Regions from separate parts of the Phormidesmis sp. 146-33 genome, predicted to be linked through region 2. Evidence: predicted binding sites of a transcription regulator. Region 2 holds the regulator's gene; each other region holds the start of a gene.

Region 1 (8,131 bases), on a different contig from region 2:
TTTGAGCAAACGGAAAATGCTGTAAAAAAGTCGTGCCAATCTTGCGCTGATAAAGATAGCTTTTGGGATTCACCGATTCAAAATCAATCAGTGCGTACAAATCAGCATCCACATGTTTGAGAATTTCCTGCACAACAAGTTCTGAGCCACCTGTTGCTTTGGGCGTTAACCATTCGTGAACGAGTGCGTAGTTAGGATTCACCGAAAGGATTTACCGAGACTTGGGGGCATTAATGGCTTTGCATCATATCGCGAAACGCTTTCGATCGCTCACCTTGGATGTTAGAGAAGGCAGACTGTTTTTTGTGATACGGCAGTGTTCAAAATTTACTGGTAAAAACTAGTAGTTGCCAACCCTTTGTGAAGGTTCGTCTTAGTGACGTTTGGCGAAAAAATAGCCAGCTTTGTCAAAAAGCCGGCCCAAATCAACCTGTTGTCGTTTTCGTATCTTTTTACATTGGAGAAGACCCATCCACGCGTTCCCATACTTGCGGCGGGTTCTTTCTAGGTCATTAAGCCCTATTCGCTCAACATTGTAACAACATACACAAACTTTTTGTCACGAATATTCACAGTTTGGTGACATAGCTCTTTCTAATGGTAGAGGACGCGATCGAAAAGCCTGACTGATTGCCGGGCCTAATCGCTACTTTTCGCTGACTCGTTGAGGCTGTCCCCAGAGGATGCGCTCTTGCTTATATATAACCGTTCCAGGTTTTGCGCCTTTAGGTTTATAGACGTGCTTGGGTTCGGTGTAGACGACGGGGACTTGCTCACTTTGTCGAGCGCGGCTGTAGTAGGCCGTCAAGTCAGCCGCAAATTGCAGATCAGATTCGTCAGGCGCGGCTCCAGGTTCCAGTCGTAAAAGGACATGACTGCCAGGAATTTCTTGAGTGTGAAACCAGAGATCGTATTCATTTGCCGATCGCGTCAGTCGATCGTTTTGTCGATTGTTCCTTCCCACCAATAATTCAAAGCCGCTGGGCGTTTTGTACTGATAAGGACGACTTGCCGCATCTTCTTTAGCTGGCTCTTTTTGGTAGTCAGACGCTTCTATATAATTTTGCTGAATCAGTTCTTCGCGCACCTCTTCCAGCGCTTCTAAATCTTCGGGCGCTTGATAGTCTGTAAATTGAGTCAGCGTGGCTTCGACCTGTTCGAGGTAGTCGATTTCTTCTTGAACGGCTTGAAGTAACGGCTCGATCGCCCCACGAGTTCGTTTTAATTTTTGGTGACGTTTGTAGAGTGCCTGAGCATTTTGCACCGCGTTTTTTTCGGGATCAAGGGGAATCTTGATCGGCTGCTCGGTTTCAAAGTCTAGAAGCTCGATCGCTTTTAGTCCCGGTTCCCACAAATGCAGGTGCGCCATCAACAAATCGGCCTGCTGCTTTGATTGATCAGCCTGATCAGCGCTCGCCAACCGACCTTTAAAAGAATCTGCTTTGACTCGTAGCTTGCCCAACAGCGTATTGAGCTTCTGCTGAATTTGATGACGAAGTTGCCCAAAAACCTGCTGGTTGAGTTGGTTGGTGTAGTAGCGATCGAGCAGCGTTTGTACCGAACTCACTGGCTCAGTCATGGCCCAACCCATTACGGTGTAGCCTGTCGCCGTCCAACCCGGTTGAAACTCGCCATTCTCTAGCGTCTTTAGCCAGGTCTGCCAGCGGTCAAACAAGCGATCCCAATCTGCATCGGTCAAATTTTCGGTCGATTCGTCTGGGTCAAGCTTTGCCGCTTGCAGCATTGAGAGCAACAGGGCAGAACTGAGACCCCGATAGTTTTTGAGCAGGTTACGACGAATGGCACCGGGCACCAGCGCAACGCGCGATCGCCAGCTTTCCAAACTTTCGCTCAAAGTGGGACTCGGATCTCTGAGCGCAGGCGGCAACTCATAAGGCTGACCCGTCTGAATCGGGCGAACGCTAGATTGATTAGAACTCACCTGATGAGCCGCTGTCACAATCTGATTGTCCTGATTTGCCAAAATCACATTGCTGTATTTGCCCATAATCTCGACATACAAATGCCACAAAACCGGATCACCCGGACGTTTGGCAAATTGCAGATCGAGCGCACGCTCCCACGCAGCCACAGGGACGATCGCCACCAGGGCCAGATTTCCCACCTGATGACGCAACTGTTGACTAAAGGTAAAGGTATCTGGAGTCCGAGGCGGTGGACTGCCCACCCCAATTCGAGCCGCTTGCGGATGCCAGGAAATCGTTAACCAACCTCGCCGATCTAATGTGCGGAGCGCCAGAGATACCGTAAAGCGATCGTGCTGATAGACTTGCTCCAATCGAGCAGGCAGCCAATCAGTCCGAATTTCGCAGCAGGCCGCGGTCAGTGTCGTTAGGTCAACAGGTTGCAAAATAGTTCTTTAGAAACGATGAACAATCGAGGATGAACAGTCTTCAGGTTTGACAGTTCAATTCTGCAACCATTGTTTTTAATTCATCTGTTACGAATTCATCCCTCTCTTGAGTCTATCGTGTGGTGTAAAAATAAGGAATTCAGGACTGGCTAGACTGTGAATAGAAGTGAATAGAAAAGGTTTTGAGTTTAATGTCTTGAATTTGCTGTCTTAAGTCCGGTATCCAAAAGCTATCTATTAAGTTTGCGTGTTTACCTTGTAGTGAGATTTTTTTGCAGATACGATGAGGGGTGAGTTCCCTAGCTTGGCTCGATCGGACAAACCGCCCATGACCGATATCAAGTTGATCAACATTGGGTTTGGCAATATTGTGTCCGCCAATCGAGTTGTGGCGATCGTCAGTCCTGAATCTGCCCCTATCAAACGACTAATCACTGACGCAAGAGACGAAAAAAGGCTCGTAGATGCCACCTATGGACGACGCACTAGAGCCGTGATTATTACAGACTCAGGACATATTATTCTCTCAGCCATTCAGCCCGAAACGGTGGCCAATCGATTTGTTTTTACCAGAGAGACAGAAGAGTAGCGTTTTGACTTCTTCCAAGTTTTGGATTAAGAACTCAGAACTCTAAACTCATAAAGGTTACACGCTATACTCACATAATCACGAAACCGGGAACTTTAGCGCTAACGCATTCGAGGCAGACTATGGGCAAGGGTAGACTCATTGTTTTGACGGGGCCAAGCGGTGTAGGAAAAGGCACCTTACTGCGATCGCTGCTTCGTCGTCATCCAGAAATTTATGTATCTGTCTCAGTCACAACTCGCGCTCCCCGTCCTGGAGAAATTGACGGACGAGACTATTACTTTGTGACGCGGCTCCAATTTGAGCGGATGGTCGCGCAGGGCGAACTACTGGAATGGGCAGAATTTGCGGGCAACTGCTATGGCACTCCTCGTCAGGCAGTCCAAGACAAGATCCAAGCAGGACAGTGGGTAATATTAGAAATCGAACTAGACGGAGCGAGGCAGATTCGCAAAACCTTCCCCAGTGCGCTGCGAATGTTTATTTTGCCCCCTTCGATGAGTGAGTTAGAAACTCGCATTCGTGGCCGGGGACAAGATTCTGACAGTGCGATCGAGCGGCGTTTGGCAAGAGCCAGAGAAGAAGTGAATGCGGCTCATGAGTTTGACATTCAAATCGTCAATGATGACCTCGAAGAAGCCTTGAGCAAGATTGAGTCAGCCCTCTTTGAGCCTGTTCCTGCGGTCTGTTAACTGACTTCAATGGTTAATTGTTGTCCAAACTGCTCAAACAGTCGGTCAACTAGATTACGCTTCAACCTAAATCAGGCAGATCCAGTCTTATCGATTGCATCCGCCTGATTTTTTAATGTGAATTCAATCTTATTTAGTCTAAGAAAGTAGCAATGACGATCGCCTACAGCCCTGCCGCAAAGTTCTTAAACAAAGCAATATTATTCAGCAAGAAGTAAGCAAGGGCTGCTCCTCCAATTCCCCCGATCAAAAAGCCACTGGCGTACTCATTCCAACCGTGTTCTGATTGGAATGTATCGGGTGGATTGGGCGTTGTAATGGTAACCGTCGGCCCAGGAGGATTACTGCTGGCATAGAGAGAAAGGGTAAGTGTGGAGATGATTAGCAGCCCGATCGTAGACAGCAGCCCGGCCAGATTAGCAATATCGGTGTCGCGCAGCGGCCCCAACTTGGCAAATGGGCCAAAAATCCAGTAGCCGTGAGCCATTCCCACTTCTAGCCCTCGACGCAGCGGTGACAATCCAGCCCGATAAGCTGGGAGTGCATTGATATAAGCCCGGACGATCGGAGACGAGTTGATCGGAGTCGCCAAGTTACCGTCCTGAATGTCGTAGCCCGGAAAAACCACTTCACGATTTCGAGGATCACCAGGATTATTGTTGGCTTCTGGATGTTTAAGGACTTGCATAGAAATTCCTCAGTGTCAAATTAATGGAATGGAGTGATTTTACGAAGTTGCGATCGTTCCTTCATCACTCTGAAGACACAAGCCATTTAACCAAGTTTGAAACGCAAATTCTGCCCCTAAGTAGATCTGCGTAAATCTCTGCAATAGGTCAGCAACTGGTAAAGCGGGTTACAAAAAAAATCTTTGGGTGAATGTCATACTGCTGTGAGAAAGTTCACCAAGTTTCTTTATAAAGATTTAAGATTTCTGAACAATTGGTCGGAACTACCCTGATCACTTCTATCTTGGAAGAAGTTTGGAGGAAGACTCGGAAAGCGTTTTTCCAGTTTACCTGTCCTGTATGACTGCTCAGAGTGTGCCATGTATATGAGCCTTGCATCCAGCTATTTGCGTTCTCTCGCGTTGACAAGCGTCTTCAGCTTTATTGCCCCTTTGGTGTTGGTTGGAAGCGCGATCGCCGGGCTAGGGCTATTGGGGCTGTTTCCCTGGCTGGATGGCTTTTCTCGAATGGGACTTGAGCAGGTCAAAATCTTTCTTCAAACCTTTGGTAATGGTAACGCGCTAGAAGGCTCACTGGTGATTGGGTGCGCCTGTGCTCTGGTCGGTGCCCTGTTTGACACCTATATTTTTTACCGTCAGCGCAGCTTTCGTCAGTAAGAAACTCGTTAAAAATTCCCCAAAAATTGCCATTACTCACTATCGTTTAAAGAGTTTGATCCCGTTGCTCTTCATCGTGAGTGAGATCCATTGCTGCAAAGTCAAGTTTTCAGATGTTTGGTGATTCGTTTGGTAATTTTTCTGGCGATCGTTCTGACGTGGGAAGGGTTGCCTCAAGCCGCTTATGCTCGTACCGAAGTTCCGCCGACTCAATCCATTCAGCCCTATGTGGATCGAGTGATTGATCAGGTCACTGAGTTTAAGCTCGACAACGGCATGAAGTTTATTGTTCTGGAACGGCACCAGGCTCCCGTTGTTTCGTTTCTCACCTATGCAGATGTGGGCGGCGCAGACGAGCCGGATGGAAAAACAGGAGTGGCTCACTTTTTAGAACACTTGGCCTTTAAGGGAACGACGCGAATTGGGACGACGAATGCTCAAGCAGAAAAGCCCTTGCTCGATCGCTTAGATCAGCTTTCTGAACAAATCCAAACCGCAAAAGGCGCAGAAGCGACTAAATTGCAGCAGGAGTTCGATCGCATCGAAGCCGAAGCCGCCAAGCTGGTTGAGCAAAACGAACTGGGACGCATCGTTGAGCAAGCAGGCGGCGTGGGGTTGAATGCTAATACGTCGAGCGATGCCACTCGCTATTTTTACAGCTTCCCAGCAAACAAATTGGAACTGTGGATGTCGTTGGAGTCAGAGCGCTTTTTGGAGCCAGTGTTTCGCGAGTTTTACAAAGAAAAAGCTGTCATTCTCGAAGAGCGCCGACTGCGGACGGATAACTCCCCGATCGGGCAAATGATCGAAGCTTTTTTAGACAAAGCGTTTCAGGTTCATCCCTACAAGCGTCCGGTGATTGGCTACGACCAGGATATTCGCAATCTGACGCGCAAAGATGTGCAGGAATTTTTTGAGACTCACTATGCGCCCAATAATCTGACGATCGCCCTGGTGGGAGATGTCGATCCCAAAGAAGTGAAGCGCTTGTCCCAGATTTATTTTGGTCGGTTCAAATCAAGACCTGCTCCTCCAGATGTGACGGCTGTGGAGCCACCTCAAACTCAGACTAGAGAAGTCACCCTGCGTCTCAACTCACAACCCTGGTATCTCGAAGGCTATCACCGTCCCGCATTGAACCATCCCGATAGTATTATTTACGAAGCGATCGCCAGTCTTCTCAGCGATGGGCGCACGTCTCGTTTATACAAATCTCTAGTCGAAGAGAAGCGAGTCGCGTTGGCCGCTCAGGGACTCAATGGATTTCCCGGCGACAAACATCCCAACTTAATGTTGTTCTACGCGCTGACGGCTCCCGGAAAATCAGTGGAAGATGCGGCAAAAGCGCTGCGATCGGAAACAGAACGCCTGAAAACGGAGTTGGTTTCTGCTCAAGAATTAGACCGGGTAAAAACTCAAGCAAAAGCGGGATTGCTGCGATCGCTCGACTCAAATAGGGGCATGGCTGAATCGTTGCTGGAGTATGAAGTCAAAACCGGAAGCTGGCGCAATTTATTCAAAGAGTTGGAAGCGATCGCCAAAATTACTCCCAATGATGTCCAACGCGTCGCTAAAGCAACCTTTACGGCTGAGAATCGAACGATCGGACGCATTCTGCCTCTAGAACGTTAAGCTCAAATCAAGACGTAACAGGAGTAACAAAATGACTTCTACCAGTTTGCGAGAAATCTGCTCTCTAGAAGATTGGATGCAAAACCCTGTGAAAGGGACAGAATGGGTCAATGGAGCGCTAATCCATAAGAATCCGGAGGTTTGGGTTGATGGACATCTCATTGCAAATAATGGAATGACGCTGAAGCATGGTCGAGTCCAGGCAAAACTGGCAACTCACTGGGAGAATTACAAAGAGCAAAGTAAGCTGGGTGGAGAAGTTTATACAGAAGCGCCGTGTCGCACAAACAAACAAGGACGCAAGCCAGATGTTGCCTACTTGAATCCATCTCTAGCGGCTCAGTTTGGCAATGCTGAAACGCTGCCCCAAAGTTTTCCGTTGAGTGCTGAAGTGGTCTCACCGACTGACTTTGCAGAAGCTGTGATTGCAAAAGCCTATGAGTATTTGCAGTCTGGTGGTGAAGAAGTTTGGCTAATTTTCCCAAACAATTTTTGGGTCATCGTCCTGACTCAGGAGACGAGAAAAATCTTTGTTTCTGGTGAAGTGGTTTGTACTCAAATCGTGTTACCAGGTTTTAGAATGGGCGTTGACGAACTGTTGGCTTGAGTGTTGAAAGTTTTGTTAGGGATTGTGTGTTGAATGAAAGCAATGAATCGTAAAAATCGGATTGCAAAAACTGTTACACTTGTATTTTCGTTCATTGTCTTGCCTGCGTTGCTGTTATCGTTGGCGCTGATTCTCCCAGCTTCTGCTGACGTACCCAAGCATTACACCGATCTCAAATTTTCATCCCCTCCCGAAATTAAGCTGCCTGACTACACTCGCTTTCAGCTTCAAAACGGCATGATCGTCTACTTGATGGAGGATCACGAATTGCCTTTGGTCAGCGGTACAGCACTGGTACGTACAGGCGATCGCTTTGAACCCCTCGATAAAACAGGTTTAGCGGGATTGACTGGAGCCGTGATGCGATCGGGCGGCACTCAAAAAAATTCCCCTGACCAACTCAATCAACGCCTAGAACAACGGGCGGCCTCCGTCGAAACGAGCATTGGCTCTACGTCAGGAAGTGCCAGTTTTAGCGCTCTCAGCGAAGACTTAACGGAAGTCTTTGACTTGTTTGCAGAAGTGATTCAGCAGCCAGCCTTCGCGCCTGAAAAATTTAATTTAGCAAAACTGCAAACGCAAGGAGGAATCGCTCGACGCAACGATGACCCCAACGAAATTGCAGGTCGAGAATTTGAAAAACTTATTTATGGCAACACTAGTCCCTACGCGAGAACCGTTGAATATGCAACACTAGAAAACGTCACCCGTGAAGACTTAATCAGTTTTTACCAACGCTATTTTTATCCCAAAAATATGCTTTTGGGAATTGTAGGTGATTTTGATAGTCAAAAAATGCGATCGCTCATTGAGTCAAAATTCAACACCTGGAATTCCGCAAAAGCTCGATCCACTCCTTCACTACCAGACGTTTCTCAAGCCAAACAGGGCG
Region 2 (8,131 bases):
CAACGTCGTCACGGTCGAAGATCCGGTCGAGTACATTCTGCCGCGCATTACGCAAACTCAAGTCCATGAGGCAGCGGGGATGACCTTTGCAGCGGGACTGAGAGCCATTTTGCGCCAAGACCCCGACATCATCATGCTGGGCGAAATTCGCGATCACGAAACTGCCGAAACGGGCATTCGAGCCGCCCTAACCGGACACCTGGTTTTGACAACGCTACACACCAATGATGCAATGAGCGCCGTTCCCAGACTTAAGGATATTGGCCCCGACCCCGGTTTGATCAGTGATGCGTTGTTGGGAGTGGTGGCCCAGCGTCTCGTGCGAAAAAATTGTCTCCACTGCTCTGAGCCTTACCAACCTAGCGAGAAAGATCTCAAAGCTTTGGGCATCGATCGCGACCACATCGGACACGAATGGCGCAAAGGCAAAGGCTGCAATCGCTGCTTTAATTCGGGGTATTTGGGACGCGAGGCAATTATTGAGCTACTCAACGTCGATGATACGCTGCGACAAATTATTTACGAAGGCACGATGACCCAGCTACAGCGCTACTTATTAGATGGCGACAATTTTGACTCGTTTCGGGTGTCGGCGATCGAGAAGATCACCCAGGGGATCACGACCGTCGAAGAAGTGCTGCGCGTTTTGCCTCACAGTTCGCTTTATCGCAAATCAACAGTAAGCGAAGTCCGCCCAGCCCACACCAAAAAGAAATTGATGAATGCGTCTGGCAGTTGAGGGCGCAGGCTGTGTCAAGATTTCAGTATCCATGTCTCGTTGGTTGAAGCGATCGCTTCCCCAGTGTCCTCTATGTCCAACTTTGACAGTCAACCGCTCTCTCAAATCAGCGTCACCGAACTGGCCCAAAAGCTGGCCGATCCCCAAGACTTACAGCTTGTCGATGTGCGAGAAGTTTGGGAAGTCGAAACGGCTGGCTTGCCTGGGTTCATCGTGTTGCCCCTGAGCGACTACGCCGAATGGTCTGAAGAGATTCACACTCGTCTCGATCCTCAAAAAGAAACGTTGGTGCTGTGTCATCACGGAATGCGATCGGCGCAAATGTGCCAATGGCTAATTCAACAGGGCTTTACGCAGGTGAAGAATATTATGGGCGGGATTGATGCGTATGCGATCGCCGTGGATCGATCAATTCCCAGATATTAGCGAGGGATGAGGGATGAGGGATGAGGGATGAGGGATGAGGCGGTAAACTGTCCGGAAGTCCCCAGAATGGGGGGTTGGGGGGCAAAAGCGCTGAACATCAAAGCGAAAGAACCTCATAGAATTTAAGCTGACGAATGTGGGAGCCTTCGATCGCCACCAAAGCCTTGTAGACCTGTCTTGTGTCCAAAGTCTGAGGTCTCTTTTGTCTTCCTGCCGCGTTTGCTACCACAGCGATCCCAAATAAAAGCCAAAATCAAGAATCTGCTATCTTAGGTTCAATTGGTGTATCTGACTGAGACTGAATCCTAGTCTGAGATTTAAGATTTAGCTTTTCAAAATGTCTACTCACATGAATCTGACGAATCGACAGCAGCAAGTTCTTTGGGCAACGGTGCGCCACTACATCGCGACGGCCGAGCCTGTCGGATCTGAGGCCCTCGTGAAAGGATATCAACTTAGCGTTAGTTCGGCGACGATTCGCAATGCGATGGGCTTTTTAGAAAAAGCAGGATTGCTCTATCAGCCTCACACCTCAGCAGGGCGCATTCCGTCTGATTCGGGCTACCGCATCTATGTTGATCAGCTAATTACGCCTTCGACCGAGTTGAGCTATCAGGTTGAGCAATTGTTAACAGGTCGGCTCAATTGGGACGAATGGAGTTTTGAAGCGCTGCTTAAAGGGGCGGCTCAAATTTTGGCGACGTTGAGTGGCTATATTACGCTGATCACGATGCCCTTTAGCCGGACGACCGAGTTGCGTCACTTGCAGCTTGTGCAAATTGATCCCCAGCGCGTCATGCTGATTGTGGTCAATGATACTTACGAAACGCAATCGGTTTTGATGGAGTTGCCGCAGGTTGAGGAAGATGGCGATCCAGAACTGGTCGCACGAGAGTTGCAGATTCTCTCTAACTTTTTGAACGATCAGCTTCGGGGGCGATCGCCTGCTGAGATTGCGACTTTAGACTGGAGTGAGTTGGGGCGAGAGTTCGATCGCTACAGTCAGTTTCTCACCTCGCTGGTGACCGATCTGTCGCGCCGTCTGTCTAAATCATCAGCCCCCACCCAGATTATGGTCAGCGGTGTGTCTGAAGTGCTGCGTCAGCCAGAATTTTCGGAACTCAGCCAGATCAAAACGATCATGCACCTGCTCGAAGAAGAACAACATCAGTTGATGCCCCTGATTTTCGAGCCACCCGATTCTGAACTGTTGGGCAAACGAGTCACCGTTCGCATTGGTTCCGAAAATTCGCTAGAGCCGATTCGCACCTGTACGCTGATTTCTTCGACCTATAATCGCGGCACTGTCCCTGTCGGAAGTGTCTGTGTGTTGGGGCCGACGCGCATGGTTTACGAAGATACGATCGCCCTTGTCGAAGCCACCGCCGATTACATTTCAGACGCTCTGAGTTAGGGATGAGGGATGAGGGATGAGGGATGAGGGTATTTCTCGCTACGGTGATCAATCCGGGCAGCCCCCTAAATCCCCCACGAGTAGGGGACTTTGAACCAGAATTCTTCTCTTAAAGTCCCTTAGAATTGGCAGCTTGGGGCAGAAGCGTCAAATATCGAAGCGAAGAATTTACCAATTCACGATCAACGATCGTCCTAGCGATCGACGCTACTTGTGATTGGAAGATTCAAGTTTGTAATGGCAGCAATCACGGCATCGGGTTCGATCGGTTTGGTCAAATAGGTTTGAAACCCGGCAGCCATTACTCTTTGGCGATCTTCTTCTCTGGCGTAGGCGGTGATGGCGATCGCGGGAATGTCTGCTTGCTGTAGTTGCAGTTGGTTGATCAATGCGTACCCATCTTGATCGGGCATTCCAACATCACTGATGAGCAGGGTGGGGACGGCTTGTTTGACGGCAGATAGAGCGGCTTGGACGGATGAAACAGGAGTCACGATCGCACCTGCTTCTTCGAGCAAAAAGGTCAGGAGGTCGAGGGTGTCTTTTTCGTCGTCTACTACGAGAATCTGCATACCTGCCAAAGGCGCTGACACGAGAGGAGGAGCAGGCGTTGGAGCCGAGAAGTTGTCTGCGGTTTGTTTGAGGGGCAGCTTTACGGTAAAGGTTGAGCCTTGTCCTTCTCCGGGGCTGTCTGCATGGACGGTGCCGCCGTGAAGTTCGACGAGATGACGAACGATCGCGAGTCCGATTCCCAGTCCGCCAAAGGTGCGCGTTGTGCTGCCGTCGGCCTGGCGAAAGTAGTCAAACACATAGGGCAAAAAGGAGGCGGGGATGCCTTTTCCGGTGTCGGTGATTTGGATTTGAGCAATGCCCCCTTCAGAGTGCGGATTGCTGGCTGTGATGTGAATTTGTACCTGTCCGTTGGGCGGCGTAAATTTAATGGCGTTGGAGAAGAGATTCCAAAAAACCTGCTGGAGGCGACTCGCATCACCAATGATTTGAAAGGCTGGCGCTTCAAGATGATCTGAGATGGAGAATGTCAGGTTGACCGCTTTCGCTTCTGCGGATAATCGTACCGTTTCTAACGCTGATTCAATAATCGGTATCAGGCTGACCAAATTGTGTTTTAAAGTTAGCTTTCCGCTGAGAATTCGAGAGACATCTAAGAGATCTTCGATCAGTTGCGTTTGGATCTGGGCGTTGCGTTCGATCGTTTCCAGCCCGCGTATCAAAGTGGTGCGATCGTAGAGTTTTGCTTTTAATAACTTTGACCATCCCAAAATTGGATTGAGTGGCGTTCGCAATTCATGAGACAGGACGGCTAAAAATTCATCTTTGAGGCGATTAGCTTCTTGTGCTTGCTCATAGAGTTGGGCATTGTCTAATGCGATCGCGGCCCGGTTGGCTAATTCTTCTACAAGTCGGAGATCGGTTTCTGTATAACGTCGCCCGGAAGCAGCAGTATAGCCACAAGTCAACACGCCCAAGCGTCGATCGTGAATCACCAACGGCACCACAATTTCTGATTGAAACTGAAGCGCTCGCATAAATTTTAAATGTTCGTCACGAGTCGCGATCGTTTGCATCCATTCATCCGTGACGACGGGCGTTAGAGCAGATCTGCCACTGGCGATCGCTTGTCGAGTGGGATGATGAGCAAAACGCTGAGACGGGACAAAGGATTGAATCTGAGCAAACCAATTAGTCTGAGCGCGATCGCAATAACTCCAAGCCGCCCGCTGGATCTCTCCTTCTGAAGTGACCACATCAAAAAAACAAAAGTCCGCCAAAAAAGGCACTGTCAGACTCGCAATATTTTCGAGTGTGATTTTGTAATCGAGAGACGCGGTGAGAATGACGCTGGCTTCCGCCAAAAATCGCAGACGATTCTCGCTCTCTTGTAGGGCAAGTTCGGCTTGTTGGCGATCGCGTCGAGCCTGGGCTTCTCGCAGGGCCCGCTTGACCGAGGGAACTAGCCTGTCAAGTCGCTGTTTGAGAATGTAATCAGTTGCGCCACTTTTGAGCATCTCGATCGCCAGTTCTTCGCCCAGCGTCCCCGATACGATGATAAACGGCACTTCGGGACGCACACTTTGAGCCACCGCGAGGGCAGAAATCCCGTCAAACCCTGGCAGCGCATAGTCTGACAATATCAAATCAAACGAATCTGTCTCTAGCGCCTCAACAAAGTCCGATCGCGTGTCTACCCGTTTCATTTCACACTCAATTTCTCCGTCTGCCAGTGCAATTTGCACCAGTTCTGTGTCTAACAAACTATCTTCTAACAGCAAAAAGTAAAGTGGACTCATGAGAGGGAAGGGATGAGGGGTTGTCTTCGACACGCTTCGCGAGAGGAATGAAGGATGAATGCAGATATCAAAGATCTGAATTGATCGTTCTTTGCTGATCAGTTAAGTAACGTTAAGGTTGGGAAGACATTAGACAAAAGGCGTTAGGCAAAGTAGAAAAGGCGTTAGGCAAAGTAGAAAAGGCGTTGGGTAAAACAGAAAAGGCGTTGGGTAAAACAGAAAAGACGTTGAGCGAAAGGGAAAAGGCGTTAGACGAAACACAAAAGGCGTTAGGCAAAGTAGAAAAGACGTTAAGCAAAATAGAAAAGACGCTAGACGAAACGCAAAAGACCTTGAGCAAAACAGAAAAGACGTTAAGCGAAAGACCTTTGGCTTTAAATACTATTTTGTCTAAAGTCCTTCACCAAATTGACCACCAAGCAGAGATGAGAGACCAACGATGAATAAAGCAAAACAGTATTAGAATCACAACACAAAGCTTTATTCATCCCTCATCCTTCCTCCCTCATCCTTCCTCCCTCATCCCTCATCCTTCCTCCCTCATCCCTACCTTCTATCGGTTACTACTCGCGGAGGGCAACGATCCTGGTGGGGGTTGATTGACGACGGCCCAGAAGAGTCCGACCTGTTTGATCACATCCACAAATTCGTGAAAGTCGATCGGCTTGACAACATAGGCATTGGCTCCCAACTCATAACAGTTGAGCAAATCAGGTTCCTCACGGGAAGAAGTCAGCACCACCACAGGCACTAATCGAAAACTAGGCTCCGATCGAATCTGAGAAAGCACCTCCATCCCATTGACTCTAGGCAACTTGAGATCGAGCAAAATCACCACAGGATTGCCTTCCATCCGCATCTTAAAAATGCCGCGACGATAAAGATAATTGAGTGCCTCCTCTCCATCTCGTACGACCACCACTTCATTTGCCAGGTGATTGTCAGACAGCGATGTCAAAATCAATTCCACATCATTGGTACTGTCTTCAACGAGCAAAATACGTCTCATATCCGTTTCTGTCATGGAATCGTTGTCATCTCCTTTACTCCGTAGTGCGTAGTCCGCAGTGTTAGTTTACAGTGCGTCGTCCGTAGTGCGTTGTGAGAAACGCGATTAGGAAAAGCATTCAATAACAGATCTGTAGTGCGAAGACACTGCCCACTAGAGATGCAGACCATTCGCCGCAACAGTTCGCCTCATTAAAACCCTTCTACCCAAAAATCGCGTCTACTGGAAGATAGGGATACAGAGATGCCGATCGCACCTGTGTATCCGTCTACTCGATCAAGTCCGCTTGATTAATCGCAACCGGGTAAACAACTTTGGATTTTGGACTTTAAACATTGGACACTGAACTTTAGCCTTTGAGATTCAGGTCTCCGGTCTAGCGTCTCTCGTCTCCATGCTTTGCCTGTTGCCTAATTTAGGGAATTGATATCAGACTCTACCTGCCTCTTTTGGCAACGAAAAGTAGAACGTCGCACCCCGATCGGTTTCTCCCTCTGCCCAGACTCGCCCACCATGACGGTGAATGATGCGCTGGACGTTTGCTAAACCAATCCCAGTGCCTTCAAATTGAGACTGAGTATGGAGTCGCTGAAAGATGCCAAACAGTTTGTGAACATAGCGCATATCGAAGCCGATGCCATTATCCCGCACAAAAAACACAATTTCTGTTTTCTGGTCAAGGCTACCAACTTCAATTTCGACTTTGGGGGTCAGACGGCTATACTTCACGGCGTTTTCTAGAAGGTTTCGCCAGACGAGCCGCAGCATCGAGGGGTCAGCCTGCACCGAGGGCAATGGGTCAATCTTCCAGGTAATCGATCGTCCTTGAGTTTCGACCTCTAATTCGCGCTTGACTTCTTGCAACAGCTCCATCATCTCAAAGGAGATAAAGCGCATCTCCGATCGCCCCATCCGCGAAAAAGACAACAGATCGTCGATCAAAGTGCCTGCTTGTTTGGTGGTGTGGGCGATCGTGGTTAAGTATCGTTCACTCGTCGGGTCAAGACAGGTTGATTTGAGGTTTTTTTGCAGCAGTTCGACAAATCCGGCAATGTGGCGCAGCGGGGCCCGCAGGTCGTGTGACACCGAGTACGAAAAGGATTCTAACTCTTTGTTGGCGGCTTCGAGTTGGGCGGTGCGCTGATGGACTCGCGATTCCAAACTTTCGTTTAGCTGACGGATTTCGAGTTCGGCTTGTTTGCGATCGTGGACATCGGTAATCGTCCCCACCCATTCGCGCACCTTGCCATCTGAGTCAAATAAGGGAACGGCGCGAGCTTCAAAGTAGCGATAGTTTTGAGTGGCCGCGCACCAGAGACGACCCGCCGTTTCATAAAAGGAGTCATTGCTCAACGACTGTTTCCAACGAGCTTTCAGGGTCTCCCGATCGTCAGGATGAACCTTTTGTGCCCAACCCCAACCTTGATGCGCTTCCCAAGATTGCCCGGTGTAATCCTCCCAGCCTAATTGCCGCTCGGCAAAGCGCCCTTCTGCATCAGTCGTCCACAAAACAGACGTAACGGTGTTGACGATCGCCCGATAGCGTTCTTCTCCTTGGCGAAGGGCTTCTTCGATCTGTTTGCGGCTGGTGATATCGTGAGCAACCGTATACAGCTTGCCTTCTTCCGGAACGGGAGCCGTCATCCAATCGATCCATTTATAGCTGCCATCGTGACAACGGTAGCGATTCTCAAAATGCAGCGTGTTGATCCCCGTTGAGAGTTTTTGCATCTCTGCCAGCGTAGAGGCGCGATCGTCGGGATGCACCAGTTCGATAAAAGGAGTGTTGAGTAATTCGGCTTCGCTATAGCCCAAAATTTTCTCAAAGGCAGGATTGATTCGCTTAAAGTAGCCATCCAGTCCAGCGATACAGAGCATATCCAGCGACAGGGTAAAGAAGCGATCGCGATCGTCTTCGGCCTGTTTGCGACCCGTGATATCTTCGATCACCGAGATAAAGTACTTGGGATTGTCATCGGCATTGCGAACCAGCGAAACCGTGAGGTGAATCCAAACCAGCGATCCGTTTTTGTGAATGTAGCGCTTCTCGATCGCATAGGTTTTGATCGTCCCCGCCAGCATTTGGTGAAAGTAGGCTAGGTCAATTTCTAGATCTGCGGCGTAAGTAATCTCTTGAAAGGTTTTTTGCAGCAGTTCTTGGCGAGAATAGCCGACGATCTCACAAAGTTTTTGATTGACTCGCAGCCATTGGCCATCCAGTCCTACATGGGCGA
Region 3 (8,131 bases), on a different contig from region 2:
CCAAGTGAGGCACGAGCGAAGAAGTACAGGTTGTGAGATTCGGGTACAGCGCTCTGTTCTGCTGCTATTTACGTTCGAGTACTCGACCTGTTCCTACGATGTGCGGCCCTTCCTGAATATTGAATTTAGCGTCTTTGACAAAGGCAGAGTAATCAACTCTTGGATAATACATCAATTGGAAAAGTATTTTTGCGGTTCTACCTGGGTAAACAACTCTATAACCGTCAGAATCTTCAATCTCGAAAACACGAACACCGAGGTAAGTAGAATCAGGTGGCACAACAAGATGCGGTGCATAACCAACCAGAAACTCACAGTGCCTCCCGCCATCGGCTTCTGCTCTCATATGAACCTGAGCAATGATGTATGACTTCATATTCTGAAAGTATGACAACGCCACCCATCCGCACATGGCAGTAAAAAGGTTGCGTTCAGCGGCGGTGAGTAATCTTGAATTCCCACCAACCCTCTTTATTCTGCCGCTGCAACGCAGTTGTTATGCGACGGCTGTTTGACTTATAGCAATTTAACCCTGAGTAGTTACCTTAAATCGTCGCTTGGATGAACTGCATTTTCCTTTTCAAAGGTTCGCCATAAGTAAACTCCGATCCAGGCGCTCCAAATTTGTAGAGGAAAAACAGCGAATCTTTCCATACCGCCCTGCCCGAAAACAAAGTGAATTTGACCCAGAAATAGAGCCGTGGCAACAAGCCCAATCGCTCCCAAAGGACGGGAATAGGTGCGGACTGTTGGCAACATGTTCTTTCTCAGTAAGCTATCAGCGAAAATAAGTCCGAGGTTTCCACAAAAGAAGACGAGCAATGCCCCTAGTATGTGAAGGCTCTCGTCCAAATCCGCTGGTGCCATCCCCACCAAAACCCATCCAAGTCCAGCCAGCAAAATAAAAATGAGAGAGCTTTTCGTCAAGAAACTACGCCAACGAGATCTTGTCAACAGCAAGCCGATTATGAGCAAGACACCCTGGATCACAAACGAGGCGTTCATCCAACCGTGTAGAGGCGAGCAAACGTATCTTCCGTCATCACCCCATGCTCCACAATTGACGTTACCAAGATCGCTGATATTGTTATGCGCCCAACTGTATGGCTTAGTCCAAGCAAGTTCAACAACAATGTGAAATACGAAAAACTGAACAGTGCCGAGTATCCAAGCCATGGCACCGAGGCGAACGAGCTTTGAATAGGTGGTCATAAGTAGTTCTCTTTGATGAACGAAGCGAATCCTCGTAAACTCATGGATAATTCTTGCCTGCGTTTCCCCTTTAGACATGATACAAGCTCACTTTGTGTCGCATAACGTTCCGCTTCACCCGCCGCTAGTAAACTCTCGGACTCAACAAAGAAACCCTATACGATCGGTGTGCAAGCGGATTGTTACACGGCATCCATTACGACCTTCAACTCCTGATCGCTGAGCACTTTCGGGGTAACTATAGGGGCACCAGACTCTAGAACAAAGAATGGTGTACGTTTATAGCTACCATCAAGACGAGCTTTAAGCACCATGCCAATGATGCGCAAGGTGCTAGATAGAAGTCCTGTTGATTTTGGCTTATCTTCCCCGATGGCATATTTGGTACTTACGTGCATACGCACAGAGCCGAACGCTCTATCTAACGAACTTTGGTCTGAACTCAAGCAGTTATGAATTAAACCAACGAATGATGTACTGAGGTTTGGAGGAGTATTTCCGATCGGAGTATTACAACAAACAGCATACCATCGCAGCAAGCCATTCGCAGTAAGACGCATACATGTCAGGTTTTCAATGCCTTCGTCAAATGCGATATTTGCGGGGATGGTCTGAATAATGCTAGTACCACCTCTTTCATCAAGTATTTCATTCTCTCGTTTTAGAAAACGGGCGAAGGCTTGGCAATCAGCACAGTAACACACGCATCTATTTACATAGTCATTGCGGTGGAGAGTGCCCTTGAGTTTGCCACAATTGCAGCGAATCGAGTGGGCCATAGTTTTTGTTCCTCTTCTTAAAGAACTCGCCATCGTGTGCAGTATAACGCGCCGTCCGCTGCAACTTGTTAGGCGGCAGTGTCGATCCACGAGCGAGCCGCCGCGGGCGGATCCCTGCCCCTTCGCCCGTCGGAACACGCCTAGGAACCACAACACGGGCACTGACCCGGCACCATGGCGTGTCAGCCGGTGCGGCGGGATCGGGCCAGAGCCAGCCCTCCGACGGCCGTGGCGATCAGGCCACCACGGCCACGATAGCCCCGGCTAGCCCGCCTCCGGTACCGAATCCGCCGGGAGAGGTAGCCACAACTAGCCCACCGACGGCCATGCTGATCAGCCCCGCGGCGAGGGCGACGATGACTCCGAGTCGCCCGGAGGCGGTGCCGAAACGACCGGCGGGACGAACCAGAGCCAGCCCACCGATGACCACGCCGACCAGCCCCAGCACGGCGGCCGAGCTGGCCACGAGTCGGCCGGGGGTCATGCCGTAAGAACTGGCGGTGGCCGGATTTGGTTGATCGGGCTGAGCATGAGCGGACGCAATCGTCAGAATGAAGCTTGCCGCCGCGATGACCGTTGAGGTGATACCGATATGCTTCTTCTTCATGTTGCTCCTTTATGGTGGTTATTGAGTAGATGTGAATGCCGCCTAACTTATGTTTAGACTGACTTGATCTATCTAACTTCATTAATGTAGGTGATTGGGCTGAAAATTGTCTGTTATAAATCTCTAGATTGGGAATTAGGGTAGAGCTTTTATCTAGAAGGCGCTAAAAAAGACGATCGCCCTCTTTCACAAGAACGATCGCCCTTTTTGACCCTTTGAATTTTAATTCAAGCGATCGTGAATAGTCAGGGCTGCGATCGTGCCTTCGACCAAAATGCTACAAACCGTACAACGTTCTAAACCATTCCACAAAAGCTTGTACATCAGAATTTTGGGGTTCAAAATGCGTTGCATAATTGCTTGGTGGAGTTGTCTTCCAGGCGGATCTTGCCACGCTAACCACGAGTAAATGTTTGCTTTATCACATTGAGTTTCTGTGTAGGGCGCTCCTCGTTTTTTGGCTTCCGTAGCAGCTTCTTGAGCATATTGCCAAAGCGTTTCTCGATCGTCTGGAATCATGAAAGCCAGAAAAGTTTCTAACATTCCGCTGATTCTATTGTTTGGCATAATCCAGATTCCGAAATTCACGCCATTTGAAGCTCGATGAATTAAACCTGCTTCTGGCAACTCTTCTGGAAGATCAGAAATACTGGGAAAACAAGCGTTTCTTAAAGCCTGCCAGCGTCGAGCAGCATCCTCATCAGCATCTACAATAATTCCTAGAGCAACCAGATCAGAGGAATCTAATTGGGTAGATATTTCAATTGGATCAATCAATTGGGTATATCCATCATATGCCTCAATGTAAACCGTAGGGTTTTCACGACTTCCCCAATGAATTCCATTTTGTTCAATTAGTTCAGGAATGACACGCTTATCTTGATCTCCTTCGACCAAGAGTTTGTTTCTATGCAATCTTGCCATTCCTAACGCACCTCAATCTCCCGATTTGCGGCAACCACAATTTTACGTTCATCAAATACAACAGAGGTTGATTTTTCTCGTTCAATTCTATGGATTGTAATTCCCTGCTCACTGGCATCTTCGGACTTTGCAATTTCAGCCAGGCTTGTCCAGCAATCACTACTATGGGTTGTTGCAAAAACTTGAACGTTGAGCCGTTTAGCTGTTTCCCATATGAGCTTCCACATATCAGACATAACAGTGAAATGCAGCCCAGTGTCGATCTCATCCACTAGTAAAACGCCTCCTTTTGCAGAGACAACCGATAGTGCAAGTCCTAACATTCGCCACATTCCATCGCCCATGCTCCCGATCGGTACACGCTGATCAGATCCCGAAAGTTTTACAAGAAAACCAGCCCGCGAATTTAATCTGGAGTATGTGTTTTTTCTAGAACTTATCGGTGCAATTCGTTCGATTTTAGGCTCAATGTTATTAAGGGCTTTATTGATAATCTCTTCCTCTGGCTTCAAAACAACGTGATCCTCAAACATCTCAATCATTTCATCGGCTGGAAGTGAGAAAGGAGTTACAAATCGAGTGTTGATTGGTGGACTACCACTGTCTTTGGAGGATCGCCGAATATTGTCTGTAGGCAGACCCAAATCGGTGGAAAGTGGAAACCATCGATTCTTAATTGCGATTTCCTCATTCTCTCGCTCACTTAACCATTGAACAACAAGTTCAGTCTGTTCGTCGTCTAATGTTTCTAAACGATCACTAATGCGCTCATCATTTCCATCAAGCAAGCGTCTTCTCTTAATAACCATACTTAGGTTTTCATCATTGCCATCTCGCAAACCTGAAATGACTAGTTTGCTATCCAGATCAATTTCACGGTTGTAAAAAAGATGGCGGATGTCAAGAACACGACTTTGTACTGTTCGACCACTCGATCTACTTGTATCGATCGGAAAAGCCTCACCTCGACTGGTCATGACATTCTCAAGCGGTTCGAGATTTGCCCTTAAACAAAGTAGTTGAATCGCTTCTAAAATGAAGGTTTTCCCACTGTTATTTGTACCAACCAACAAATTAACCCGGCCGAGTTGCTGAAGCTCAAAAGATCGAAAGCCTCGGAAGTTTTCTATTTTCAGTGACTTCAACATAATCAGCAGATTGTAAAAGAGAGTATTTGGTTTCAGGATAAACGATCGCACCCACCCACAACAAAAAACGACTACAAAGAAAGCGATCGCACTCACTCGCAACAAAAAACGACCAAAAAGAAAGCGATCGCCCTGTTTCACAAGAACGATCGCCCCTTTTCAACTCAATTTAGAATCCAATTCAAACAGAGGTGTCGATTAGTAGTCGAAGTCACCACCGCCGCCCATGCCAGCGCCAGCACCTGCGCCACCGCCATCTTTGGGTTCAGGCTTGTCAACGACAATGCACTCAGTTGTGAGAACCATGCCCGCGATCGAAGCCGCATTTTGCAACGCAGAACGAGTCACTTTTGCAGGGTCAACAATCCCCGCTTCAAACATGTCTACATACTCATTGGTCGCTGCATTAAAGCCCACGTTGAATTCCTTCTCGCGCACTTTCTCAGCAATCACCGCACCGTTTTGACCTGCGTTTTCAGCAATCCGCTTGAGAGGAGCCGAGAGAGAACGAGCCACAATCAGCGCGCCTGTGAGTTCCTCGTCCTTGAGGCTGGTGTTAGCCCAGGTTTCGAGTTCGGGAGAGAGGTGAGCCAATGTGGTGCCACCACCCGGAACGATGCCTTCTTCGACGGCTGCTTTGGTCGCGTTGATCGCATCTTCGAGACGCAGTTTGCGATCCTTCATTTCGGTTTCGGTCGCTGCGCCCACTTTGATCACGGCAACGCCACCCGCGAGTTTCGCCAGACGCTCTTGCAGCTTTTCTTTGTCATAGGAAGAATCGGTTTCTTCCATCTGACGACGAATTTGCTCGACGCGAGACTTGACTTGCGCTTCGTTCCCTTCAGCAACGATCGTGGTCGAATCCTTGGTGATCGTGATCCGACGCGCTTTGCCCAGGCTTTCTAACTTGGCGGTATCGAGTTTGAGACCTGCATCTTCGGTGATCAGTTGTCCACCTGTGAGAACGGCAATGTCTTCGAGCATCGCTTTACGGCGATCGCCAAACCCAGGAGCTTTGACAGCAGCCACGTTCAATACACCGCGTAGACGGTTCACAACTAAGGTAGCCAGCGCTTCTTTCTCGATGTCTTCTGCAATGATGACGAGAGGACGACCGGAACGAGCCACTTGCTCCAGGATAGGAACGAGATCTTGCACCAGGTTGATCTTCTTGTCGGTGATCAAGATGTAAGGCTCTTCCAGAATGGCTTCCATCCGTTCGGTGTCGGTTGCAAAGTAAGGAGAGATGTAGCCTTTGTCAAAGCGCATCCCTTCGGTGACTTCGAGTTCGGTGGTCATCGATTTGCCTTCTTCAAGGGAGATTACACCCTCTTTGCCGACTTTATCCATCGCGTTGGCGATCATCTGACCGACTTCATCGTCGTTTCCGGCAGAGATGGCACCGACTTGAGCGATCGACTTCGAGTCTTCGACCGGACGAGCGTGTTCAGCAATTCGCTCAACCAGAAAGCCAATTCCTTTGTCGATGCCGCGTTTGAGAGCGATCGCATTAGCACCTGCTGCCACGTTGCGAAGCCCTTCTTTGACCATTGCGTGCGCCAAGACGGTTGCAGTAGTGGTGCCATCGCCTGCTGCGTCGTTGGTTTTAGAAGCGGCTTGACGAATCAGCGCAACGCCAGTGTTTTCAACGTGGTCTTCGAGTTCGATTTCTTTGGCGATCGTCACACCGTCATTAACGATTTGGGGTGCGCCAAACTTCTTTTCGAGGACGACGTTGCGGCCTTTGGGGCCAAGGGTCACAGCAACCGCTTCGGCCAAGATGTCCATTCCGCGTTCGAGGGCACGACGAGCGTTTTCGTTGTAGATAATGCGTTTAGCCATGATTCAGTTACTCGTGAGTGGGTGGGATTGGGGAGTAGTCAGCGTTTTGAGGCGATAAACCAGCCGAAAGCTAGTCAACGACTGCCAAAATGTCTTTTTCGGACAACAAAACATACTCTTCGGTGCCGAGTTTGATATCGGTTCCGGCGTACTTTGAGTAGAGAACTTTGTCACCCAGTTTGACTTCTGGCTCTTGACGAGATCCATCATCGCTGCGCTTGCCGGGGCCAACAGCAACGATCTCGCCGACTTGGGGCTTTTCTTTTGCGTTGTCGGGCAACAAGATGCCACCTGCGGTCTTTTCTTCTGCGGCACTGACCTTAACGAAGACGCGATCGCCCAAAGGTTTGACAGTGGACACGCTCAGAGATACGGCTGCCATATAAATTCTCCAAACTATCTAAATGAGGAACAAGTTAAGGGATGAGGGAGGGCTTTGCCCCGCTTTCGCAAGGAGGGATGAGGGATGAATAATATCAAGTGAGCTACGAATTTTGCTTGATTCGCTTGTGGTTAGCTCTGCACTGCCATTCAGCTACGAGCGACGAATCTACTTCATCCCTCATCCCTCATTCTTCCTCCCTATATCCAAGTCTACATGACTTTGAGCGTTGAGTTAGCACTCTCGACTCCTGAGTGCTAATTTACCGAAGGTTGACCCGCAAAGCAACTTTCTCCCTTGTACGGGTTCCCGAACGGGCAGACTAACGAGAGTCTCTAGGGATTGAGGGAAACGATCAGCTTATCTAAGAGTGCGTCGCCCTCTCGATCGAGATAGTCTTGAGCCACACCGATCAGGGCATTGAGGTTGGTGGTGTCAGCGCGATCAATGTCGTCGTAGGCCTTATCGAGGGGAGTTTGAAATCGGAAATAGTTATTGTCTGGCAAGATCTGACGAGCAATATAGTCAACCGCGTCTGCTGACCCATCAAACAGCACATCGATCAGCGGAATTGCCCACTCCAGAGCGCCCCACTCCTGCGATTCTCGGATCGTAATTGGACGGCTGCTTTGACCTGTGCCAAAGGAGGCCACCACAAAATTTTCTAGCGAAATTCTTTGATCACCTGATCGCGCATCATTAATTCTCACGCCTTCTGCGATCGCACAGGCAGTTGGGTTGTTAGCCACCACGCCGCCGTCAACTAAAGGCACCGATCGCCCGTCAATCTGAGTGATGTGAGCCGGAAAGTACACGGGTGCAGACGAGGAGGCTTTGCAAATCTCCCAAACTGGAAAGGAATTATATTTTCGGTACGTGTCTGCTAAAACCTGTGAGCCAGCATTGGGAATCGTTTTGAACACGAGCGCTTCACGGCTGGCGAGATTGTAGCTTGTCACCAAAGTCGGCACTCGTAAATCGCCAAATCGAGCATCGCCAAAAACGCTTCTTAAAACCAGTTCTAGCCCTTTGCTCTCATAGCGAGGAGCATCTAACCCCTGGTCAAAAGTACGACCAAACCGACTCCACAAGCGAGACGCTGGATTTGGAAAAATCTCCTGGGCCCGATCGCGGTAAATCTTAACGATCGTCTCAGTTTTCATCCCCATTGATAAGGCACAGGCAATCAGCGATCCGGTTGAGGTGCCTGCAATTAAATCAAAAAGCTGTCCGATCG
Region 4 (8,131 bases), on a different contig from region 2:
TGGCTGGGCCAGACAGAGAATGGGTGTAGTCCGTAGGGTCGAGCGTCAGCCCAAAGGCTTGAAGATACTGTTCTAGTGTGTAGCGATCGACCGCAATTTTACGCCCTCTTACTCTGGTCAAGGTATTTTGGCTCAGACCTGTCAGTTCGCTGAGTTCTTGAAGCGTGTAGGGATTATACTGCCGCTCTTTGAGGGTCTGCCGCTCTGCTTCTTGCAGTCGCTCCCAACCTCGGTGACTAAGAATCAGTCCTCTTCTGCGCTTTAAACTCATGACGGTTTCTCTTATAAATGTGGTGAATAAATAAGTGAATAGAGCACGTTAGGACTTAGCTCAGTTTCTAGCTGCTCTGCGACAAGTGGGGCGGTTTCACGGCACTTTAGAGGCAGTTTGTCGCACGGAATTGCAGCAGATTTTGAACTAAATTCACCTGCTTAGAGTATGGGCAAAAGATAAGGAACTTATAAGAATCAACAATAAAAAATCTGCAATTTATTCCTCTCAAAAACGCAAATGACTAATCGTTCAAAAGCTTGATTTAGAACTGATGCACTCGGTTGAGCGTCCCCTTGCGGCACCCTGAAGGAACCAGTTTTTTCTTTCTAAATTTCCCTTTAAAGGTCACGAATAATAAGCGCTAAACGAACCGGAGGGATACTTTAAAATCTATACACAAAATATCTCAACCGACAATGAGACAACATTGCCAAGCGGCTTCTAATTAAGTAGCTAATTGAATGGCTAAAACAATAAATTAGGCAGCGATTAAAATACTATCAACATCAATTCAATGAATCCCTCCACTTGACGGCAACTCCGGGAACGACTCTCCAACTTTCCACCCGTGAGGGACTTTAAGCCAAACTGCTGATTTCTGAACTTTGCCAGACTTCTAAACTTTGCCAGACTTCTAAACTTTGCCAGAATGTGACACAAAAAAGCGGACAAGTCGATCGACCCATCCGCTGCAATCAAGTAATGGCAAATAATGGCAAAAACTACATCATGCCCATGCCGCCCATACCGCCCATACCGCCCATACCGCCCATGCCACCCATGCCGCCCATACCGCCCATGCCGCCCATGTCAGGTGCACCCGCCGCAGGTTTTTTCTCAGGCTTCTCGACGACGAGCGCTTCAGTGGTCAAGACCATGCTGGCGATCGAGGCCGCATCTTGTAGAGCAGACCGCACCACCTTAGCGGGGTCAATAATACCAGAAGCAATCAGGTCTTCGTAGGTATTTGTCAAAGCGTTGTAGCCAACGTTAAAGTCTAATCCGCGAACTTTTTCGACGACGACAGAGCCTTCTACGCCAGCGTTGTCTGCAATTTGTTTGAGCGGTGCTTCGAGCGATCGCTTGACGATATCGGCTCCGATCTTTTCGTCACCTGTTAGCGTTTCCTTAAGTTCTTCGATCTTTTGTTCGAGGTGAATCAGGGTTGTACCACCACCGGGAACAATTCCTTCTTGCACCGCTGCTTTGGTGGCATTCAAGGCATCCTCAATGCGTAGTTTGCGGTTTTTGAGTTCTGTTTCGGTTGCGGCACCGACTTTGATCACAGCAACGCCTCCAGAGAGTTTCGCGATCCGTTCTTGCAGTTTCTCGGTATCGTAATCAGAATCAGTTGCAGCTAATTCTTTACGGAGTTGCTCAATGCGTTTTTTAACGTCGTCTGTGTTGGTTGCGTCAGTGACGATCGTGGTGCTGTCTTTCGTAATCGTTACTTTGCGAGCAGTACCCAACATATCGAGCGATACGGAATCCAAACTGAGGCCAATATCTTCAGAAATCAGTTGACCATTGGTGAGAACGGCGATGTCTTGCAGCATTGACTTGCGTCTTTCGCCAAACCCAGGCGCTTTGATCGCCGTTACATTCAATACGCCACGCAAACGGTTGACCACCAGCGTTGCCAGCGCTTCTCCTTCGACATCCTCGGCGATAATCAGGAGCGGTTGACCCGATCGAGCCACCTTTTCTAAAACCGGGATCAGATCTTGAATGGAGCTAATCTTTTTATCACAGAGTAGGATGACAGCGTTTTCAAGTTCGGCAATCAGCCGCTCAACATCGGTGACAAAGTAGGGAGAGAGATAGCCGCGATCGATTTGCATCCCTTCGACTAATTCCATCTCGGTGGCGAGTGACTTGGATTCCTCGACTGAGATCACGCCATCACGACCCACTTTTTCCATTGCTTCGGCAATCATCGCGCCCACTTCTTCATCGTTGCCTGAAGAGACGGTTGCGACTTGAGCGATTTCGTTGTTTTCGACGGGCTTGGCGACGGCTTCGATTTCAACCACAATTTTGGCAATGGCTTTTTCGATACCGCGGCGCAGACTCACCGGATTTGCCCCCGCTGCCACGTTTTTCAGACCTTCTCGAATCATCGCTTGAGCGAGCACGGTTGCGGTCGTGGTGCCATCTCCAGCCAAATCCTTGGTTTTGGAAGCCACTTCGCGAATCAGGGAAGCGCCTGCATTTTCGAGCGGGTCTTCGAGTTCGATTTCTTTGGCGATCGTTACGCCGTCATTCACAATCTGAGGCGTGCCAAATTTCTTTTCTAGCAGGACGTTGCGCCCTTTGGGGCCGAGGGTTACCCTTACGGCATCTGCCAGAGCGTTGACCCCTTGTTCGAGCGACTGTCTAGATTCTTCACCAAAGACAATAATTTTTGCCATATTCTTCTCCCAGTTCTCCACCTAGCAATTTAGCACTCTAAGCGATCGACTGCTAAACGAGATCTGGATCGGAAAACCGAATAGGGCAATTTGTCGCCCAACAAGCATAGAGAATCTATACTCTGGTGAAGCGTACGTCTCCTACAAAAAACTGTGACTCAAGTCGTAAGGGGGGTCATTGCTACAAATTAGTCTTCTCAATTGTCAGGGTAATCGTTGATCAAGAGCGGCGATCGAGATCTTAGAATTCGTATTCCCACTCGCGATCGCGTTCTATAACTTTCCAATTCTCTAAGGCAAACAATCCATATAGGTTTCTACGTCCCAATTGCTGGTTGTGGCTAAGAATCTTTCCCATTCATCACGCTTATACCAGTGGTAGAGAGAATACATTTCTCCTGGCATTGAGGATTTGATCACGTCGTCATCCGCTAAACGATCGAGTGCTTCACCCAGAGACATGGGTAATTTTTTCACTTGCTTTCCGGCTTCCATTGCTTCGTACAAATTTCGCTGCTCAGGCTCACCGGGGTCGAGGTTGCGCTTGATCCCGTCGTCAAAGGCTTTGAGGATTGCCCCCGCCATGAGATAAGGATTGACCATCGAATCGACCGCCCGATATTCAAACCGACCGGGAGCCGACACCCGCAGACCACAGGTACGATTTTGATAGCCCCTAGACGGGTGCCCACAATCCGGTGTCCCACAGCCGACGGTAGGAATTTACCGGAATGGAGGGTTCGGGAACCCTCCATTCCGGTAATAAATGTATTGAATGCCCAGATCTTTGATCTTAGCTTTGACCTGTTTGACTCGTTCTGCGCGATCGTCGTCTGCGACATACTATTCGAGGTCAGTTAGTGCGGCTCTTGTGAGAATTCCAGTCACGGTCGAACCCCCAGAGATACGTTTTGTTTGTTGTTTAACGTGAATTCGATAAATTTCACTACGGTTGTTAATCCAGGCAGCCCCCTAAATCCCCCACGAGTGAGGGACTTTGACTAGAGATTTCGCTTTAAAGTCCCCCAGATTGGGGGGTTGGGGGGCAGAAGTACCAAACAACGAAGTGAAAATTCATCAAGCTGGCGTTGTTTAAAGCTTGTTGTGTCTAGTAAATCCAACTCGTCATAACAGGTTTGTATCTGAGAATACGGTTAGCCTAATTTAACGATTTGTTGAATTTGAAAATGGAAACGGTTTCCAGGGAATCCATTCGGCCCATATGTTTGCCATTGTGCCATCTGCGATCGTCGCGTTCAAGCTTTCATTAATCGCTGTGAGTAATTCAGCATTGCCTTTCGTAACTCCGATCCCAAACGGAACCTGTGTCGAAATGGTGAACGCAAGCCGCAAATTGGGATCTTCGTCGGCGGCCACGACTAACACTAATTCATCGTCGATCAGGGCATCGATTTGGCGCGATCGCACTGCCTCCAACATCTCTGGTAACACTTTGTCGCTACCGGGATAAGGAATCGTCTGAACGCCCGGAAAGGTCGTTGCTAAAGCAATATTAGTGCTGTCTGCCAGTCCGCCGACTTTTAGACCAGCTAGATCGGATTGAGACTGAATGGAACTGTTCGATCGCACCAAAACCGCTTCGTCAAACAATCCGTAAGGCTGGGTGAAATTGACCCATTGTTGACGTTCTGACGTGATGGCTTGATTAAACCAAACTACGTCATATTTTCCAGTTTGCAGGCTAGTATAAAAATCTTTCATTGCTCGATTGTGCCAGACGGGTTTTAAGCCCAATCGTGTGCAGATCAGCCGCGCTAACTCTGGCTCGTAGCCTGCCCGAACGCCACCATTAACATAGCTCATCGGACGCGCATCAAAATCGCTGGCAACAATGTGTAGATAACCAGACATAACCATTGGCAACATCTTAGGTTCCATCCTGACGAATAGAGTGTTGAATTCAGACGCAAATCTCAGGAAACGCTGTCGTTAACGTGAATTCGATGAAGTTTTTTGCTTCGTTGTTCAGCGCTTCTGCCCCCCAAGCTGCCCATTCTGGGGAACTTTTAGATCAGTTTTTTGGTTCAAAGTCCCTCACTCGTGGGAGATTTAGGGGGCTGCCCAGATTAGTCACCGTAGCGAAAGATTTCATCGAATTCACGCTGTCGTTAACGGTTCTTAAATACTAAAAACTTGATCAACTCGTAGCTCAAAATACACTTTTTCAAGCCAGCAAACTTACTATAACAAGTTAATACTTACCTCAAATTATTTAACTTAGCAGGTTTAACTTAGCAAGGGTGAATCATGACTTATCAGCCGATTCAACTGACTGACGTTCAGATTCAACATTTTCAAGAAGATGGGTTTTTGATTGTCGAAAATTTCTTGCCGATCGACTTCTCAAATCGCCCGGTCGATCGCATGGAGCCTTTGTTGCAGGGTCAGTTTGAGACGGGGATTTATCCAGATGAATGGTACTGGCGACCGGGGTTGAGCCTGCCCGATGTGACGCGAGAAATCTGTAACGGTTGGAAATGTGACCTGACGATCGCCAGCCTCGTTCTCTCTGCCGAAATCGGTCGTTTGACGGCCACACTGGCAGGCTGGGAAGGCGCACGTATCGGTCAAGACAGCCTGTGGATGAAGCCGCCTGGAGCCAAAGAAATCGCCATGCATCAGGACGGAGCCTACATGGACAAAAAACGGAGGACGATCGACCTTCCCAGCCGACTATTGCGAAGATGGATTGTTGTCGCGTTCCTATTCAGTGGTTTAGTCGATTGTTTAACCCAAATTCAACAAAATCTTTTGCTGCGGTTGCAAATTTGGGAGAGCAAGCTAAATCTCCCACGAGTGAGGGACTTTGAACCAAAAAACCGATCTAAAAGTTCCCTAGAATGGGCGGCTGGGGCGATCGCTACCTGACTCCAGAAGAAAAAGCAAAACGACTCGCCGAGCGCCTGCGTGAATTGGGCGAAGACCCCGATCAGATTTGAGTGAGCGATCGCAGAGCGATACAATGATGAGGCTTTTTTGATGAAGCTTTATCACCATGTCGGTTGGACAAAAACTCTACGAAGGCAAAGCCAAGATCCTCTACACCACAGAAGATCCAGCCATTCTTTTGACTTATTTTAAAGACGACGCGACGGCATTTAACGCCCAAAAAAAAGGCAGCATCGTCGGCAAAGGAGAAATCAACTGCGCCATTTCTGCCCATCTTTTTAATCTGATGGAATCCAACGGCGTGCCCACACATTTTATCGATCGCCCCAAACCCAATGAAATGCGGGTCAAATCGGTCAAAATCATCCCCTTAGAAGTCGTCGTCAGGAACATTGCAGCCGGGAGTCTCTGTCTACAAACAGGTCTAGAACTAGGCACAATCCTCAAACAACCTTTGGTGGAGTTTTATTACAAAAATGATCAACTGGGTGATCCTCTACTAACTCACGATCGGCTGAAACTGCTTGATCTGGCCACCGATGATCAGGTGGATCAACTAATCAAGATGGCAACGCGGATCAATGACCTGCTTTCAGACTTTTTTCAGCAGTGTGACATTACATTGGTGGACTTTAAGCTAGAGTTTGGCGTTGATGCTGACGAGCAAATCTTATTAGCAGACGAAATCAGCCCTGACACCTGCCGCCTGTGGAACCAAAACGAAACCGACCCCGATCGCCGCGTCATGGACAAAGACCGTTTTCGTCGCGACCTGGGCAACGTGGAGGAAGGCTATCGGCAAGTGTTGGAACGAGTTTTGAGAAGGGATGAAGGATGAAAGGAGCAGTTGAATTCAGATTTAGATCTTGAATGATTTCAGGCTTAACTCTGAATTTAAACTCTTGTTTTTTCATCCCTCATCCCTCCTCGCGAAGCGGAACAAAGTTCTCCTTCATCCCTGCTCCAAGTTGCGGTAAAATTTCACGGTTTGAAGGTTTGTAACCGCTTCTTGATATTGTGAATAGAGTCTGCCCTGTGCAAGACCTGGTGTGAGACGTGCCAAACAACGAGAACAAAATGCGTTTATCTCCCGTTTTGATGGCAGCTTTTGCGGCTGTTACTACTGTCAGTTGGTCAAATTCGGCGCAAGCTAAAACTCCTGGTGCTGTCAGCAAACCAGAAGCAAGTCGCGCTCAAATCGTAGATGCAAACGTCGTCGATGTTTTTAGTGGCACTTCGATCGCACCTACCCCTCGATCGACCTCAGATGTCGTCGTCAAGACCATCAGTGCGCCTGAAACAGCGCTTCCAGAGCCGCTCAAAATTAAGCCTTTCCAGAAGGGGGTTGAGAAAGTTGCTCAAGGGGTCGGCGAAGATCAAGGAACCCCCAATCGGATTCAGATCAACACCTCTCCGACTCCAACGGTTCCTTCGACCAGTCCTCCACCCACGACTCCGGTTCCAGATCAGCCTTCCACACCAGAGAATGCGGCTCCGGGTACTCAGCCCACTACGCCAGAGAACGTGACTCCGGGCACTCAGCCCACCACGCCAGAAAATGCAACTCCCGGCACTCAGCCCACTACGCCAGAGAACGTGACTCCGGGCACTACGCCTCCGATCGCTCCCTTTGGCACGCCCACTCAACCTGCGGCCCCCGGCACTCCCGGCGCTCCACCCACCACGCCTCCCGAATCTGCGGAACCCGAACCCAGAGTACTAGTCGGTGAAGTTGTAGTCACTGGAGCCGAAGGCGCGACCATCACACCAGAACTTCAGGATGAGGTGTATCGAGCCATTCGCACCACACCAGGACGGACGACGACGCGATCGCAGCTTCAAGAAGACATCAATGCCGTCTTTGCCACGGGCTTTTTCTCCAATGTAAGAGCGACACCAGAAGACACGCCTGTTGGCGTAAGAGTCACCTTTGAAGTGCAGCCCAACCCGGTTTTAAAGTCAGTGCAGCTTGAAGGGGCAAAGGTAGTTCCAGCAAATGTGGTCAACGATATTTTTAGCCCTCAGTACGGCACAACGTTGAATCTGCGCCAGCTTCAGACGGGCATTCAGGCGCTCAATAAGTGGTATCAAGACAACGGATTTGTTTTGGCCCAGGTCGTAGACGTTCCTAAAGTCAATCCCGATGGAACGGTGACGCTGCAAATTGCCGAGGGCGTGGTCGAAAACTTGCAGGTGCGATTTATCAACAAGCAGGGCGAAGACAAAGACGCTAAGGGCAACGTGATTCGGGGACGGACTCGTGACTTTATCATCACCCGCGAATTTGAACTCAAACCAGGCGATGTCTTTAACCGCAAAATCGCCGAACAGGATCTACAACGCGCCTTTGGGTTGGGCATTTTTGACGACATCAGACTGTCTCTTAGCCCTGGGCAAGATCCGCGTCAAGTCGTCGTCGTTGTCAACGTGGCCGAAAAAAATACGGGCAACGTCGGACTGGCAGGGGGCTTTAGTTCCGCAAGTGGCTTGTTTGGCAGCGTCAGCTATCAGCAGCAAAACGTGGGCGGCAACAACC

The links. The regulator HrcA, encoded in region 2, represses chaperone genes, less so after heat shock. The targets are predictions, from matches to a motif close to ANTTAGCACTCNNNANTNNNGAGTGCTAANT.
Region 1: a site for HrcA is predicted at 2,574-2,604, ahead of remA (extracellular matrix/biofilm regulator RemA). Genes of this name have one in related genera too.
Region 3: a site for HrcA is predicted at 7,127-7,157, ahead of groES (co-chaperone GroES). Genes of this name have one in related genera too.
Region 4: a site for HrcA is predicted at 2,713-2,743, ahead of groL (chaperonin GroEL). Genes of this name have one in related genera too.

The regions. Positions count from the first base shown of each region.
Region 1 covers NZ_JBJPHU010000005.1:64,261-72,391, forward strand. The annotation lists gene ACJ2PR_RS03665 (glycosyltransferase) at 1-202, opposite strand, end outside; gene ACJ2PR_RS03670 (Rqc2 family fibronectin-binding protein) at 647-2,371, opposite strand; gene remA (extracellular matrix/biofilm regulator RemA) at 2,703-2,963, shown strand; gene gmk (guanylate kinase) at 3,086-3,655, shown strand; gene ACJ2PR_RS03685 (photosystem I reaction center subunit XI) at 3,819-4,343, opposite strand; gene ACJ2PR_RS03690 (hypothetical protein) at 4,704-5,000, shown strand; gene ACJ2PR_RS03695 (M16 family metallopeptidase) at 5,130-6,632, shown strand; gene ACJ2PR_RS03700 (Uma2 family endonuclease) at 6,664-7,239, shown strand; gene ACJ2PR_RS03705 (M16 family metallopeptidase) at 7,282-8,131, shown strand, end outside.
Region 2 covers NZ_JBJPHU010000014.1:11,624-19,754, reverse strand. The annotation lists gene ACJ2PR_RS08080 (GspE/PulE family protein) at 1-739, shown strand, start outside; gene ACJ2PR_RS08075 (rhodanese-like domain-containing protein) at 812-1,165, shown strand; gene hrcA (heat-inducible transcriptional repressor HrcA) at 1,503-2,579, shown strand; gene ACJ2PR_RS08065 (response regulator) at 2,774-4,888, opposite strand; gene ACJ2PR_RS08060 (hypothetical protein) at 5,074-5,331, shown strand; gene ACJ2PR_RS08055 (response regulator) at 5,442-5,912, opposite strand; gene ACJ2PR_RS08050 (PAS domain S-box protein) at 6,327-8,131, opposite strand, start outside.
Region 3 covers NZ_JBJPHU010000052.1:25,918-34,048, reverse strand. The annotation lists gene ACJ2PR_RS20175 (hypothetical protein) at 1-8, shown strand, start outside; gene ACJ2PR_RS20170 (hypothetical protein) at 65-376, opposite strand; gene ACJ2PR_RS20165 (DUF998 domain-containing protein) at 541-1,212, opposite strand; gene ACJ2PR_RS20160 (DUF6151 family protein) at 1,395-1,991, opposite strand; gene ACJ2PR_RS20155 (DUF6223 family protein) at 2,227-2,598, opposite strand; gene ACJ2PR_RS20150 (DUF3226 domain-containing protein) at 2,821-3,522, opposite strand; gene ACJ2PR_RS20145 (AAA family ATPase) at 3,525-4,811, opposite strand; gene groL (chaperonin GroEL) at 4,869-6,512, opposite strand; gene groES (co-chaperone GroES) at 6,583-6,894, opposite strand; gene ACJ2PR_RS20130 (CBASS cGAMP-activated phospholipase) at 7,230-8,131, opposite strand, start outside.
Region 4 covers NZ_JBJPHU010000015.1:38,321-46,451, reverse strand. The annotation lists gene ACJ2PR_RS08605 (AAA-like domain-containing protein) at 1-271, opposite strand, end outside; gene groL (chaperonin GroEL) at 997-2,685, opposite strand; gene ACJ2PR_RS08595 (hypothetical protein) at 2,977-3,330, opposite strand; gene ACJ2PR_RS08590 (substrate-binding periplasmic protein) at 3,850-4,572, opposite strand; gene ACJ2PR_RS08585 (hypothetical protein) at 4,954-5,574, shown strand; gene purC (phosphoribosylaminoimidazolesuccinocarboxamide synthase) at 5,702-6,433, shown strand; gene ACJ2PR_RS08575 (BamA/TamA family outer membrane protein) at 6,673-8,131, shown strand, end outside.